2 regions of the Vibrio aquimaris genome follow, and region 2 is predicted to be linked to the other one. Evidence: predicted binding sites of a transcription regulator. Region 2 holds the regulator's gene; the other holds the start of a gene.

Region 1 (7,796 bases), 1.4 Mb from region 2:
GAAATAAATTGAGTTTATAATTTAAATTATATTTATATCATTACTATCGATTGGTGAAGTGACTTCATGAAGTTTGACCCTGATAACTCGATAAAGATCCCCATTAAAACGCTTACTGTTGGGATGTTTGTAACCGCGATCGAAGATAGTGAGCGTGTGCATCTTGCCAATGCCGGAAGGGTGTCGTCAAAGAAAGCAATTCAACAGTTAGAAAGTAGTGGGATTAAATTCGCTTGGGTGGATCAGAGCCTTTCTATTGAAGGTAGTGTATTTAAACCAGTTGGTGATGAGTTGTCCGATAATATTCCTCGCATGGTAACAACGGCGAAACGCAAGTTATCGAGTCGCAAGGTAAGACAGTCGACAGCCGCTAAGATAATCCGTGACGCAAAAGAATTAGCTAATAAGCTTTTGCATGATACTTTTGATGATACTGCGCTTATTGTTCCTGATCTTGAACGTTGGGCTGAAGACTTGATTAGTGAAGCGCTCGACGATACGGATGCGCTTCATTGTGTGTCTGCGCTAAGAAACAAGGATGAGTATCTACTTGAGCACTCAGTTAATGTCGCTACCTTGCTAGTGACATTTGGTAAGTTTTTAGAGTTACCGAGTGATATGCTCAAGGAGATGGCGATAGGCGGTATTATCCATGATGTTGGTAAAATAAAAGTTGATGATAAGGTTTTACATAAAAAAGGAAAACTAACGCTGGAAGAGTTTGAGCATATGAAGCTTCACCAAGTGTATGCCGAACAAATTATTTCCGAAGTGGCAGGGATCAGCCCCATCAGTCGTGATGTTTGTTTGATGCACCATGAAAAGCTTGATGGAAAAGGCTATCCCAATGGGCTGAAAGGAGACGAAATCCCGCTGCATGGCCGCATGAGTTGCATTGTGGATATATATGATGCTCTGACTGCCGACCGATGTTACAAAGAAGGCATGAGTTCGGCTGATGCATTCAAGGTTTTACTTTCTCTGACCCCTTTTCACCTCGACAAAGACTTGGTTTATAAGTTCATAAACTGCGTTGGCATATATCCTGTTGGTGCGATTGTTGAGTTAAACGATGGAAAAGTTGGAATCGTGTGGACATCGAATATGAGTGATTCTTTAAAACCTGAAGTGAAGTGCTTTTACTCGCGCAAGTATAAAAGATTTATTGATGTTAAGTTCATTGACTTAAAGGATAAGCGTTACAGGATCGAGAAGGCAATCGCACCATGCGATTTGGAGATTGATGCCAGATCATTCTTTGATGTTTGATTAATTAGACAAAGGTGGTTTTTATCCACCTCTATCCTCAATATATTAAAGGCTTATATAGCTTAATGGAATGTCGGGATCGATAGTGTCCAAAGTAGATTGTGTCGTATCTAAATGACTGCACGAACCATCCAGTTTTTCTGCCAATGCAACGGATTCTATCTGACTAAACGACTTTCCATCTAGTAGGAGCTGACAAAGAGCGACTTGAAGCGGGGGCAAGCTAGGATTGAAAGCGGCATTCTCAGCGTAGGCACCTTGGTAAATTTTGCCATCTTTGATCTTGATGCTGACTCCACTATGATTCTTTGTGTATGGTGCGTAGCTTTTATTTAGCGCAGCAACCGCCGATGCAATCATTTCATCATTGTGTTCAGATACAAGTTGGTGATCAGTGTCAGCCATTAAACCAGAAGTCACGCCAAGATCTGCGGGACCAAAAGAATCTGGCAAATAGCTGTGAAGTGGTTTCTCACTGAGAGCTGGTAGCTGAATCATAAGCCTATCAGCGGTGATCAGTTCATTCATAAACTGGCGGCAATGACCGCACGGGCTAAAGTTAATGGTGATATCTAAAATGCCTTTCTCACCCTTCATCCATGCATGGCTGATGGCAGATTGTTCAGCGTGTACGGTCTGGCCAAGTTGAGTTCCTGAAATTTCAAGGTTTGCGCCGAAATATAAACGTCCAGATAAGCCTCGAGCAATCGCGCCAACATAAAAATTTGATATCGAAGCATGAGCATAGGCAGCGGCAAAAGGGAGTAAAGCGACTCTCAAGTCTTGATCAGCAAGCCCTGATAAATCCATAAGCTTAGAATATTGTTCTGTTGATAGAGTAGCATCAAAGTTTTCAGCCAATAGAATAGGAGATAGGAAGTCTGCGATGCTTGCAGGTGTTTCTGCCAGTGCATGTTCAATGCGGCTTCTCATTAATAAATCCTTGTGATGACATTGTTAAACATCTCGGTGCCACACGCTCTTTATCAATGTGGCGAACTTTGATGCGGCAGACCATTTTATGCCAAGAGGAGAATTTTACTGTGATAAAGATCGACATTGAAAGTGTAATATATATGTAAATTACACTATTTGAGTGATCTCACACAGGGTAACGATTGCGCAAATATAAACAATGTTTGATTTGAGATTAATACAATTTAAAGATTCTTAACCAAATCTATGCCGCTAGCCATATCGCTAGTGCAAAAAATACCGGTGAGATAATAGATGTTATGACACCCGATAGAACCAAGGCTAGGGAACTAAAAGCGGCATCCTGACCATCTTTTTCAGCGCAGGTTGCGGTGCCAAGTGCATGAGATACCGTGCCCATTGTAAGCCCTTTCGCAATAGGGTGAGTAATGTTAAGAAGCTCATAGATGGGGTAGGCACAAATGGCTCCAAATAAACCCGCTAACATAACTAAGATCGCGGCGATAGATGGCTCTCCACCAAGATGACTTGAAATTTCCATTGCGATAGGAGTGGTGACTGATTTGCCAAGTAAACTGGCAACTAGACTCAGATCAGCTTTCAGGTAGGAAGCAATAAGCGTAGTCGTAAACATAGACATAGCGCTGCCAACAATACATGACAGCATAATAATACGCCAATTAGAACGTATCTGAGGTAGCTGCTCATATAAAGGGTAAGCGAGTGCGACTACAGCAGGTTGAAGTAGATAGTTAATCCATTGATTGCCTTCATAGTAAGTATCAAAAGGCACATTGAAATAAATAAGGCAAGGTATGATAACAACAAGACTGATCAATAGTGGGTTCATCAATGGATTTCTTAGCTTTTGGCTAATCCATCGGGCTGAGAAAAATACGATCAAGGTTAAGATTAGCCACATTATTTGTTGCCCTTTTTGAGTACGCGATCCAGCATCAAGCCCAATGTGATGAGCACAATAAAACTACCGCCAACAACACTGGCGAGTACAGCAAATGCATTGGTATAAAGCATATCGAAATGTTCCATCAAACCAACACTCACTGGGACAAATAGCAGCACCATATAGCGAATGAACAAAGTGGCACTAGGGCGTACCCATTCAGAGGGAACGACTCCACTACTGAGAAGTACGAAAAGAATTAGCATGCCTATAATGCTGCTGGGTATGGAAGCACCAAGCAGGGATTGAACCTGGTTGCCTATGAGCAAGCACAGTAAGATTAACCCCATGGATACGACATATTTGAGAATTGTTGCTGTCATGATGAGCCCGCCTAACAATTACAACTTAACTATAAACACAAATACACCAGAGGCTGTTGTCTAGTGCATTTGCTGATTTTGCATGCCTGAGTGATTGTAATAGTGTAATGGCCTGCATTTCGTTAGGGTTCAGAGAATAGGTGCTTTACGAAACTAACTTCTCAACGTACTTATAGATAGATTTTAAAATAACAAGTTTGCTTTCGTCATCTTCATATTTGTGAACTAAGTTTTCCAAATTGAGCATGTAGTCTTCAATATGGTTGGCAAAATAATCTTGGCAGTGGCTTGCCCATCGACGTTGTTCACTGTCACTCAGAGTTGAAGGGAAGTTTCTTGCTCGATAGCGAAACAAGAGTGGGGCAATACGTTTATCGTAAAAAGAGATGTCTAACGAAGCCAATTTCTCTGCGTCTGCTTCTTTAATAATGTTCATTGAGCTGCGGTCTGCAGGAGAGAAAAAACCATCATATAGCTGTGAATCTACGTTGTGACTTGCTTCGTACTTTCGTTCTTCTGAATAAAGCGCAACAAGTTTCTCTCTAATCTCAGGGTTTTGTTTGATAAGTTCAAGATTTTTCAGGCATTGTTCACGGTTGATACCTATGATTTCTGCGTTCTCAGCCGTCAGTGTTTTTGCTGGTGCTAGGATAGGGCATTTATTTAGGTGTATCAGCTTAATGGGCACAGGAAGCTCATCTGGGCCGAGGTCTGAGTGTTTAGTGTATAGTCGCTGATTTAACTGCTCGGTATCAAACTCAAAAAGTGGCTGAGGATCTTTAGCTAAGTCGACTACAATCAGGGCATTTTGATTGGTTGGATGCCATGCTAATGGTACTACCCAACTTGTATATTGACACTCACGCCCAAACATACCAGAGACATGCATCAGTGGTGTCATATTAACAATGTCAACTAGCTCATTGAGCTTGCGCTTATGGCGCATGTTTAAAAAGTAATCAAACAGCTTGGGCTGGGCGGTTTTGAGCTTTTTGGCCATTTCAATGGTTGCAATCACATCAGCCATCGCATCGTGGGCGTTTTCGTGTTCTATACCATTGGCAACAGAAAGATGTTCGAGTTTAAAGCTAGTAAAACCCTCTTCATTTTCTGGCCAGTTGATACCTTCTGGCCGAAGTGCATGGCAGGCTCGCATAACATCCAGTAAATCCCAACGTGAATTGCCGTTTTGCCAGCTCCAAGCGTAAGGGTCGATGAAGTTACGGTAACAGGTATAGCGAGTAACTTCATCATCAAATCGGATATTGTTATAACCCAAGCTAGTCGTATTGGGAACAGATAGTTGACGGTGAATTTGAGCAATAAACTCTGGTTCAGGTAAACCATGTTGAACGGTAGTTTGTGGCGTAATACCTGTGATCAGGGCTGCTTCCGGTGAAGGCAAATAATCTGAAGGAGGCTGACAGTAAATAACCAGAGGCTCACCAACAATATTGAAGTCCATATCAGTGCGCACACCAGCAAACTGGCATGGCCTATCGAGAGCTGGACTTGTCCCCCATGTCTCATAGTCGAAGAAGAAAAATGTTGGTTGTTCTTTGTTACTCATTGGCTTATTGCTCTGTCTTTGTGATTTTTCACCATGAGTATTGTATATCAGTTGATAAACGAAGGAAGCTGTTTTCTCAGTGAGTGGGGGATTAATTGAAGTTAGATAATTACTTAAACTCATCGACTAATGCTTGGTACTCAGGTGTTTTTTTAAATTCATCTAACGCGGCTTGCATCTGGTTGACAACCTCAATAGGTGTAGTTTTGTTTACCGCAAAATAGTTGTCATTAAATTTAAATTGATACACGGATTCAACCAAGCTGATAGAAACGTTGAGATCGTTTAATACAGCTTCAGCGCCTTGCCAGTTGGTAGCCCAGAGATCGATACGCTCTTTTACAAGCTGTTGGGCAAGCAGCGCAGGATCATGTGAACGTATGATATTGTCTTCTGGGACTTTCAATTTTTCGACGCGCTTTTCTAAACTATCCCCCCTGATCACTCCGATACGATACTGGGCTAGGTCGGTCTCTGAGATGATATTTATGTTACTGGTTTTTCTAGCAATGAGAAAAGAAGGTGTTCCTTTGGATATCGGGCCTACCCACAAGAATAAAGCTTCTCTCTCTGGCTTACGCGATGTAGCAAATAGTATACTCCCTTTGCGTCTAAGTGTGCCTTTATAAGCTCTTGCCCAAGGAAGAATTAGGATGTCTTCTCTGCTAAGTCCTGATTTAGCATATCTCGCTGTTCCCAGTAAAACCTCTACTGACAGACCAGTTAAGCGACCGTTGTCATCAGTGAAATTTAGGGGAGGGTATTCTTCGGTCATGAACTTGAGTTCTCCCCAAGGATCATACAAAGGTAGACTAGCTCGCGAGACGAAGGACAGTAATACTAATGCTGTTACATAAAGTGTTCGGAGCATAATACACAGTATCGTTAGGGGCTAAGTTTAAGGTTCCTTTATCGAGGATAGGTCAAAATTACAAATTCGGCATTATATAGAGATGAAACAAGAGGTATTTTATTTTAAATAAAAAGCCCCAAACATTTAGGTTCGAGGCTTAGTGGGCTTAAGTTAAGCTTGTTGTACTTCTGGCTCTTTATCAGAGGATTCGTCTCCAATCAGTCGACTGGTGATGGTACCGGCTGTCATTGCTCCAGAGACATTTAAAGCGGTGCGTGCCATATCGATGAGTGGTTCGATGGAAATGAGTAGTGCTGCGATGGTGACAGGAAGGCCCATGGCTGGTAATACTATCAGCGCCGCAAAAGTAGCGCCGCCGCCAACACCTGCTATCCCAAATGAACTGATTACGATGATCCCGATAAGAGATAAAATAAAGTGTATATCTGTCGGATCAATACCTACAGTTGGTGCGACCATCACAGCAAGCATGGCAGGGTAGATCCCTGCACAACCATTTTGGCCTATGGTTGCGCCGAATGATGCAGATAGGTTAGCAATTGCTGGTGGAACGTTCAGCTTGTTGATTTGCGCTTCGACATTTAGTGGAATAGTTGCTGCAGAGCTTCGTGAGGTGAAGGCAAAAGTAAGGACAGGCCATATATTTTGAAAATAACTTTTGGGGCTGACACCCACGAAAGAAACCAGAATTCCATGAACAACGAACATAAGTGCTATTGCAACGTAAGACGCTATGATAAAGCCAAGTAAGTTAAGAATGTCATTGGCACTTGAAGTCGCAACGACTTTTGCCATCAATGCGGCAATTCCGTATGGCGTAAGTGCCATAATCATTTTTACGAGTCGCATGACAATTGACTGAGTGGCATCAACAAATACACTTATCGGCTTTTCAAGCTCTTGCTTTTCTATCATCACTTTACGTGCAGCAATACCAGTTAAAATACCAAATATTACGACCGCAATAATGGAAGTAGAACGTGCTCCTGTTAGATCGGCAAACGGGTTGGTGGGAATAAAGCTGATTAACATCTGTGGAATAGTAAGATCACTGACCGCGCCAGCTCTATTTTCCAGAACAGCAATACGGGCAGTTTCTCTGGCTCCTTCAACTAAACCCTGTGCTGTCAGCCCAAAAGCTTGAGTAATCATGATACCGACTAATGCAGAGATCGCAGTGGTAGCCAGTAATATTGAAATGGTTAGTCCAGAAATTTTTCCGAGTGAACCGCCTTTTTCTAATTTTACCACAGCCGATATCATAGATACTAATACAAGTGGCATGACAACCATTTTCAATAAACTTACATAGCCGCTGCCGACAATATTTATCCACTCAAGAGTCTGATTGATGACATGAGTTTCTTGACTGAAAGTAAGCTGGAGTATGAGACCAAATAAGCTGCCAACGATTAAACCGGTTAGAACCAATCGTGACAAACTGGTTTCTTTGTTTTGTTGCCGCATTATAAAAATAAGAAGCGCGACAAATACCGCCAAAGAAGCGATAGATGCAAATAACATAGTGTTAACCTTTAGTAACGAAGTTTATGACAATATTTGATGCTGCAATCAACGATAGTGAATTGCCAGGTCGCAATGAAATGAACATTGGGTATTACATATAACAATAAGTTATTAACCAGTCAGGATAGTGTTTCTTTGTACAAGCAGACCTGCTGTTAATTATTGATAACGATTGATGAGGTTTCTTATTTGAATGCTATCGAGAGTTCTTATCTTATGCTCGCAATTAGAAAACACACTACATTGCATTGCTTTTGCCACTTCACTCGCTTGAATTGGGATTAGTTTAGCCAGTTTTCCAAACATCAGCGGTCGTATTGATTTGAGAACTAA
Region 2 (7,796 bases):
AGTGCAGGCCAGCGCTGTACTTGTGCACGTCGCCTTTATGTTCCTTTGGGGGAAAAAGGGGACGCCTTAGTTTCTAATTTGATTGAATCAACGCAAAAGATTCATGTTGATCAACCTTTTGCGCAGCCTGCACCCTTTATGGGGCCACAAATTTCAAAAGCGGCAGCCGACTTTATTCTTCAGGCTCAATCGAATCTGGTTAAGCTTGGAGGTCAAAGCTTGTTAGAGGCTAAAGCAGGTGAAGCTGCTTTTGTCACTCCAGGTATCATAGACGTCACACCAATTGCGCAGCTGCCAGATGAAGAATATTTTGGTCCTTTGCTGCAAGTCGTTCGATACCAAGGTCTAGAAAAAGCGGTCGAGCTTGCCAATGATACGCGCTTTGGTTTATCCGCAGGGCTTGTTTCCACCGATGATAGCGAGTGGGAATATTTTGTCGACCATATCCGCGCAGGTATTGTTAATCGTAACCGCCAGCTGACAGGGGCAAGTGGTGATGCGCCATTTGGCGGCCCTGGCGCTTCAGGTAACCTTCGTCCAAGTGCGTATTATGCGGCTGATTATTGTGCCTATCCAATGGCTTCGATGGAGGGCGATCAAACCGTGTTACCTGAAACACTGAGTCCTGGTGTGGAGTTATAACTAGTACACATAGTACCTTTAGCGAAAAGGGTCAGCTCGCTGAGCCAGCGAGCTGACTATCAACCTAATAAACTAGACAAGGAGGCGTTATGACGCCAGATGTTTTATTTCAGTCGTTATGGAATGACTATATTCAGCGCTTATGCCCCTCAGCAGATAAAATTCATCAATTATTGCAAGAAAGCGAGCCCCTGATTAACGACCATATCGCTCTGCGAACTTTTAATTTAAGCCCAGTTGGTATGGAAGCGATAGCCAAGCCCTTTATTGATGTTGGTTACACTCCATGTGGAGATTACCAATTTGAGGCGAAAAAATTGCTGGCGAAACATTACGAACACCCAGATCCTAAGCAACCTAAAGTCTTTATTAGTGAGCTAAAAGTAGAAGAGTGTTCGCCGCAATTGCAGAGCATAGTCAAGAGGTTGGTCGATCAGATTGATACTAGCAAACTGACAAGCTTTGAGTTTTTATCTTCTGGCCGTCTTTGGCAACTCAGTTTTGAAGATTACCAACAACTTGCCAAAGAAAGTGAATACGCTGCTTGGCTTGCTGCTCACGGCTATGGAGCCAACCACTTTACTGTGAGTGTCAATCAACTGACTGCGTTCGATGAAGCAAAACAGGTTAATGACCATTTGCGCCAAGCTGGGTTTACAATTAATGAATCAGGCGGTGAGGTCAAAGGCTCATCAGACGTGTTACTTGAGCAATCCTCGACCATGGCAGATAAAGTGCCAGTATCTTTCACAGAAGGCTCCCAGATAGTCCCTGGCGGCTTTTATGAATTTGCTAAACGCTATCCTATGAGTAATGGTGAATTATATCCTGGGTTTGTCGCTGCATCGGCTGATAAGATATTTGAGAGCACAAATAACGAGTCTTGAGTGGGGATGCACAGACTTCTGAATAAAAAGGCGCCATTTAAGGCGCCTTTTTCTATTCTGTTACACTAAGCCAATATTGGTCTGGGATCGAACGCGTTTCTTCGCTTAGGTGGGGGTTATCTATACTAAACGCTTTTCTACTTTTAATACCCGCTTGCTCGAAGGTTTTTTTCACTAGAGGTGCTTTTTCAAAGAACTCAACAAATGAACCATCTTGATACGAAGCTTCGAACGCTTTTTTGAGCGTAGCTGCTACCTCAGGGTTCTTAGGGCTCACAAACAGCAGCATAGGAAAGCGGTAAATCAGCATCAGTTTGTCATCAACCACTAGATTGGATAATTGACTGCGCTGGGTAACTTCGCTGTAGGGTTCGATAACGGCTCGTGGGAACAAATCGGTACGTTCGCTATCGACAATACGAAAGATATTATCAAAGCTAGGCACTTCTCTTACTTTAAACCCGCCGGATTTTAAGACTTTTACATCTGCCCAGCCTTGCCCCTGTATCATACCAAGCTTACGCAATTCCTCTATGCTGTTTATATTGCCTAGTTTGGCTGCAGTGGTTTTATTGGTGATAAAAATACGATGGCCAAGGAGACCTCGAAAAACTGGGTAGCGAATAGGAAGTAGCTCTTGCTCAAGGGTCTTATCGGCGCCTAGCCAATCTACCGTAATTTTGCCTTCTTTGAGCAGAGTGACTTTACGTGATTGTGAGTCAACAGGTGTTTTATAAGGTTGGAGCAAAATCCCTTCGCCTGATTTATCCACAAGAAACTGAATGAGGTCGATGGCGTACTGGTCTAGCTCAGAACCTTCCCGTGGGATAGGGTGAATTATGGTCGTTTGGGCAATTGAGATTGATGAAAAAACTAGGCTGAAAGCCAATACCAGCGAAGAAAGTAGCTTTAAAATCATGAGTCCATCCTGCCTGAAAGTTACTGTTGAAATTCAAACTAAGGTTAGGATAGAGCAAGCTAATTAACAAATAAGAAAAAAACCGAGTCCAATCATGAACTCGGCTTTATGTGTAGAACAATGGTTATCGAGTGCCGTATACGACGATCGTTTTACCATGTGCTGAAATCAGGTTTTGCTCTTCAAGCATCTTTAAGATGCGGCCAACCGTTTCGCGTGAACAGCCAACTATTTGGCCAATCTCTTGACGAGTGATCTTGATTTGCATGCCGTCAGGGTGCGTCATGGCATCTGGTTGTTTCGCAAGATTCAGCAGTGTCTGAGCGATACGGCCAGTTACGTCAAGGAAAGCAAGATCTCCGACTTTTTGACTGGTTACCTGCAAACGACTTGCCATTTGAGCCGACAAGCGCATTAGGATATCAGGGTTTACTTGGATAAGCTGACGGAATTTCTTGAAAGAAATTTCTGCCACTTCACAAGGTGATTTTGCTCGAACCCACGCTGTGCGTTCTTGGTCTTCTTCGAACAAACCAAGCTCACCGATAAAGTCACCTTGGTTTAGGTACGACAGGATCATTTCCTTGCCTTCCTCGTCTTTAATAAGTACCGCAACTGAACCTTTGACTATGTAGTAAAGCGTTTCCGCTTTCTCACCAGCGTGGATCAGTGTGCTCTTAGATGGGTACTTATGAATATGACAGTGTGAAAGGAACCATTCTAATGTTGGATCAGTTTGAGGTTTACCTAGAACCATAATATCTCACTTCCTCTGCAGGGTACGCTTGCTTCTTTCCATGTTTTAGCTAAGCCTTGAATCAAGACTTATTAGGATAAGAGCACTTTTCAAATGCTGCAAGCCATCTTTGTTTCTGTTTCAAATAGTATCTTTTTTTTGAATTGATTTCTTGATTTTAATCGCCTTCACTTGGCTATTTTGTGTACAAAAGTGTGCGCCTGATCACGCAATCAAAAGTAATCCTGTATACAAAGTAAGTCTTAACCAATTTTTCCCGTTTCTATCAACTGCTGAAGTATTGGCCTAACTATCAACTCGACGGCAAAACTCATCTTTCCACCGGGTACAACTATGGTGTTGTGACGTGACATAAATGAGCCATCTATCATTGCCAGTAGATATGGGAAGTCGACATTTTTTATTCCCCGAAGGCGGATAACAACAAAACTCTCATCAAGGCTTGGGATGCCTTTGGCGTTTAGTGGGTTTGATGTATCGACGGTAGGCACTCGCTGGAAGTTAATATGAGTGCGAGAAAACTGCGGGGTGATGTAATTAAGATAATCATCCATTGAGCGAACAATTGAGTCCATCACAGCCTCTCGTGAATGTCCTCTGTCGCGGGTGTCGCGCACGAATTTTTGAATCCATTCAAGGTTGACGATAGGCACCATGCCTATCAAAAAATCCACATGCTGCGCGACGTTAACTTCACCGTCGACAACGCCACCATGCAAGCCTTCATAAAACAGCACGTCAGAGCTTTCTGGTAGCTCTTGCCAAGGGGTAAAAGTACCGGGCATTTGATTGTAGGGAACCGCTTCGTCAAAGGTATGGAGATAACGTCGAACTTTGCCTGTACCTTCATTGCCATATTTGCGGAAAAATTCAGCTAAGGCAGGGAAGTCATTGGCTTGAGGGCCAAAATAGCTGATGTGTCGCCCCTGTTCGCGAGCTTTGCGAATTTCAACATCCATTTCGGGGCGAGTAAAGCGGTGAAAGCTATCTCCTTCAACCCAAGCTGGCTTGACCTTCATCATATTGAACATTTTGCGAAAAGCTTCAGATGTGGTGGTAGTACCTGCACCTGACGAGCCAGTAACGGCGATAACTGGATGTTTTGCTGACATGACAACCCTTGTCTATGAATAACTGTCCACTGTTGCACTTCACTATAACATGCTTTGCAAAGACAATAGTGTATGCAGTGCTTTAAAAGGAAAATTTATGCTTAAGTTGAATATCAACACTTTCATGCAGCTCAGAGAAAACCACGACAGCATCACCAGATTTAAGTTGTTGTTTTATTTGATCTATCTTGTTTTGCAATGAGGCTTCTACAGCGCCGTAATCTGTGCCTTCTCTAAGGACAAACTCTTTGATTAAATTGTCTAAAGTTTCTGGGGCAATGTCTTGCCAAGGAACGATCATAAATACCTCTTTCTTTTATGTTCGGCAATAGTAAAAGCGTTAGCTAGATGATACCAAGCTTTGATAGTAAGTAGGCAATGTCTCTTCGAGCCAAAATCTCGGCTTTATGGCACTTCCAGTTACAAAGCCAACGTGACCACCTTGCTCAGATAGTCGATAGTCTATATTGCTTGGCAGAGCGTACTTAGGGATAACCGCCTCTGTCATAAAGGGGTCGTCTTTCGCATGTATGATTTGCAAAGGAAGACGAATATCTTGGAGTTTGTGAATGGCAGAGCAACGCTGATAATAGTCATCAGCACCTTTAAATCCATGCAAAGGCGCCGTAATTAAATCATCAAATTGATACAGTTTGGTTACGCGTTTGATGCTTTGATAGGAAACATCTAATTCTCCCTTGATTAAGTGATGCTTTTGCAGTGCGCTTTTTTTCAAAGAAGAGAGTAAATAGGTTTTGTAGATTTTAGAAAGGCCTTGTTCAATGCGCGCGGAGCATGCCGAGAGATCCAGTGGTGCTGAAACAATTGTGGCTGCTTCGAGCAAGGGATCCTGATTATATTGTGCGAGGTAGTTTGCCAGCATGTTACCACCAAGCGATATGCCAACAGCAATCTTTCTTTGATTGGGAAACTGGCGGTCAATATGTTCGAGAAAAAAACGCGCATCTTCTATCTCACCGGAGTGATAACTGCGAGCATTATGGTTGGGCTCGCCGCTACAGCCACGAAAATGCATCATTACCGCTAGCCAGCCATGCTGGGCAAAAGCGTGCATTAAGCCATTGGCATAAGGGCTATAGAAACAGCCTTCTAGACCATGAAAGAGAATAAAAACAGGCTTTTTCTGGGCTTGTTCTGCGTGCCAGTCTTCACTCCATGCTAGGTCGAGAAAGTCGTTATCCTGGGTTTCTAGCCTTTGCCATATGGGCTCAAATAACGCTTTTTTGCGGATAAAGCGCGGCGCCAATGTTTGCAGGTGCGGATTGGATAAACCTCTAGCAGCAGTAAAATGGGTCATAATACTTCCTATTTGGGCACCACTTCTTCAATTGGTTGAGCAAAAGCTTGATGTAAGTGCTCTCCTCCAAGTTGACGGCAGTATCTTAAGGTCAGTGGTTCACCTTGATTGTGCAATAACGTGATACTGTTGATGCAATCAACAAGATCAGATTGTTGCTGCTTTTCAAGTTGTAGCTCGAATTGAAGTGACTCTCGATATAAGGTTTCGGGAACGTGTGATTTGAGCTTACGGCGTAAATCTCGGTAGCTGTGGAGTAAGGCCTCAGAACGTCCCAGACATTCTTCTACTCTATGCCAGTCTTCATCTAGGAACGCTGCTTGCTGCTCGTCTAGCCACTTAAGGAGCAGCAAAAGGTTAACATTACCCTTAAACTGATTTTGTAAATTAAGGCACGCATCTTTGACTTCTCGGACGCCATAATATTGCAAGCTAAATTGCCACAGGCGTTCTAAGGTTAGGGACACAGATACGTGCTTCGAGTTCATTGGTGATTAAACTCCTGTTCCATTTGTTCAAGTTCTTCTTGGTGTGCCATCCATTCTAATTCTACTTCTTCAAGCTCAATTTTCGCTTGGCTTTGCGCTGCTAACACCCCGTTAAGTTTAGCTTTATTTTCTGACTCATACAGTGAGTTATCAGACAATTGCAATTCTGCTTGGCTAAGTGTGGAGTTTAAACTGTCCATCTTAGTTTCCAGTTTGGCTATTGCTTTGCGAATCGGCGCGGTTTGTTTGCGTAACTCTGCTTCGCGGCGCTTTTGCTCTTTTTTAGCGGCGGCACTGTTTGTGGCGCTTTTTTCAGTTGGTGTAGGCTGGGCTTCACGGCGCTCTGCTTTTTGTTGATCAGTGAGCCATTTATAGTACTGATCTAGGTCGCCATCAAAAGGTGCGACTTGCTTGTTGTGAACCAAGTAGAGATCATCAGTGGTGGCTCGCAGTAGATAGCGGTCATGCGAAACGATAACCATAGCGCCTTCAAAGGTTTGCAGGGCAAGTGTTAGTGCTTGTCTCATATCAAGGTCTAGGTGGTTAGTCGGCTCATCGAGTAGCAATAAGTTTGGCTTTTGCCAGACGATCAGTGCTAGAACAAGGCGTGCTTTTTCTCCGCCAGAAAAGGGCGCCACTTTATCTAGTGCTTTTTCACCTTGAAAACCAAAGCTGCCAAGATAGTTTCTTAGCTCCAGTTCATTTTTATCTGGTGCGATTTGCATCATATGCTGAAGCGGTGTTTCCTCTGGATGTAGAGTTTCCAGCTGGTGCTGCGCGAAATAACCGATTTTGACGCCTTGGGAGTAGGTTAGTTCACCCGCCTGACTTTTTAGCTCGCCAGAGAGCAATTTAATCAGAGTTGATTTACCTGCACCATTTCGCCCGAGCAAACCAATACGACTGCCAGGTACAAGGTTGAGGCGAATTTTCTCTAAAATTAGACTGTCACCATAACCTGCCGATACTTGGTCCATCATAATAATCGGATTTGGCAGAGCATCGGGCTTTCGAAACTCGAAGCTAAACGGATTGTCAAACTGTGCAGGTAATACTTTTTCCATTCGCTCTAGAGCTTTAATTCGGCTTTGTGCTTGGCGAGCTTTTGAGGCTTTATATCGGAATCGATCGATATAACTTTGCATGTGCGCCATTTGTTTTTGCTGTTTCTGATACTGAGCCTGTTGGAGAAGTAGCTTCTGCGCGCGCTGGTCTTCAAATGATGAGTAGTTCCCTGTGTATTCGTTCATCTGCTGATTTTCAACATGTATGATGCGCCCAACCACAGGATCGAGAAAATCACGGTCGTGAGAGATTAAGATCAGGGTACCAGGATAATTTTGTAGCCAACGCTCTAGCCACATCACAGCATCTAAATCTAAGTGATTGGTTGGCTCATCCAGGAGTAATAAGTCGGAGCGACAAAGTAGCGCTTGAGCGAGGTTTAAGCGCATCCGCCAACCACCAGAGAACTGAGTGAGGTTCCAATTCATTTGCTGTTGGGAAAAGCCAAGACCGTCAAGCAGTTCAGCGGCGCGAGCTTTTATGCTATAGCCGCCAATGGTTTCGATCTTTCCATGCAGCTCAGCAACCAAGGTGCCATTGTCTTTTTGCTCTGCAGCGGTTAGTTCAGCTTCAAGGCGGCGATACTCGCGATCACCATCAATAACATA

Evidence for each region. Region 2 encodes CRP, which controls carbon source genes, mostly activating them, when cyclic AMP is high. Its sites were predicted from a motif close to TGTGANNNNNNTCACA; they were not measured.
Region 1: cdd (cytidine deaminase) is a predicted target of CRP. The motif match lies at 2,361-2,376, and genes of this name have one in related genera.

Annotation. Positions count from the first base shown of each region.
Region 1 is NZ_CP045350.1:1,421,844-1,429,639, forward strand. Features, by position in the region: gene FIV01_RS06650 (cyclic di-GMP phosphodiesterase) at 67-1,269, shown strand; gene cdd (cytidine deaminase) at 1,315-2,202, opposite strand; gene FIV01_RS06660 (CidB/LrgB family autolysis modulator) at 2,450-3,127, opposite strand; gene FIV01_RS06665 (CidA/LrgA family protein) at 3,127-3,492, opposite strand; gene sbcB (exodeoxyribonuclease I) at 3,638-5,062, opposite strand; gene FIV01_RS06675 (substrate-binding periplasmic protein) at 5,172-5,837, opposite strand; gene FIV01_RS06680 (L-cystine transporter) at 6,087-7,460, opposite strand; gene FIV01_RS06685 (NAD(P)H-binding protein) at 7,623-7,796, opposite strand, start outside.
Region 2 is NZ_CP045350.1:2,869,074-2,876,869, reverse strand. Features, by position in the region: gene astD (succinylglutamate-semialdehyde dehydrogenase) at 1-642, shown strand, start outside; gene FIV01_RS13320 (DUF1338 domain-containing protein) at 732-1,529, shown strand; gene FIV01_RS13315 (type 2 periplasmic-binding domain-containing protein) at 1,582-2,448, opposite strand; gene crp (cAMP-activated global transcriptional regulator CRP) at 2,573-3,205, opposite strand; gene FIV01_RS13305 (phosphoribulokinase) at 3,448-4,317, opposite strand; gene FIV01_RS13300 (YheU family protein) at 4,400-4,618, opposite strand; gene FIV01_RS13295 (hydrolase) at 4,658-5,635, opposite strand; gene FIV01_RS13290 (TIGR02444 family protein) at 5,644-6,123, opposite strand; gene FIV01_RS13285 (ABC transporter ATP-binding protein) at 6,120-7,796, opposite strand, start outside.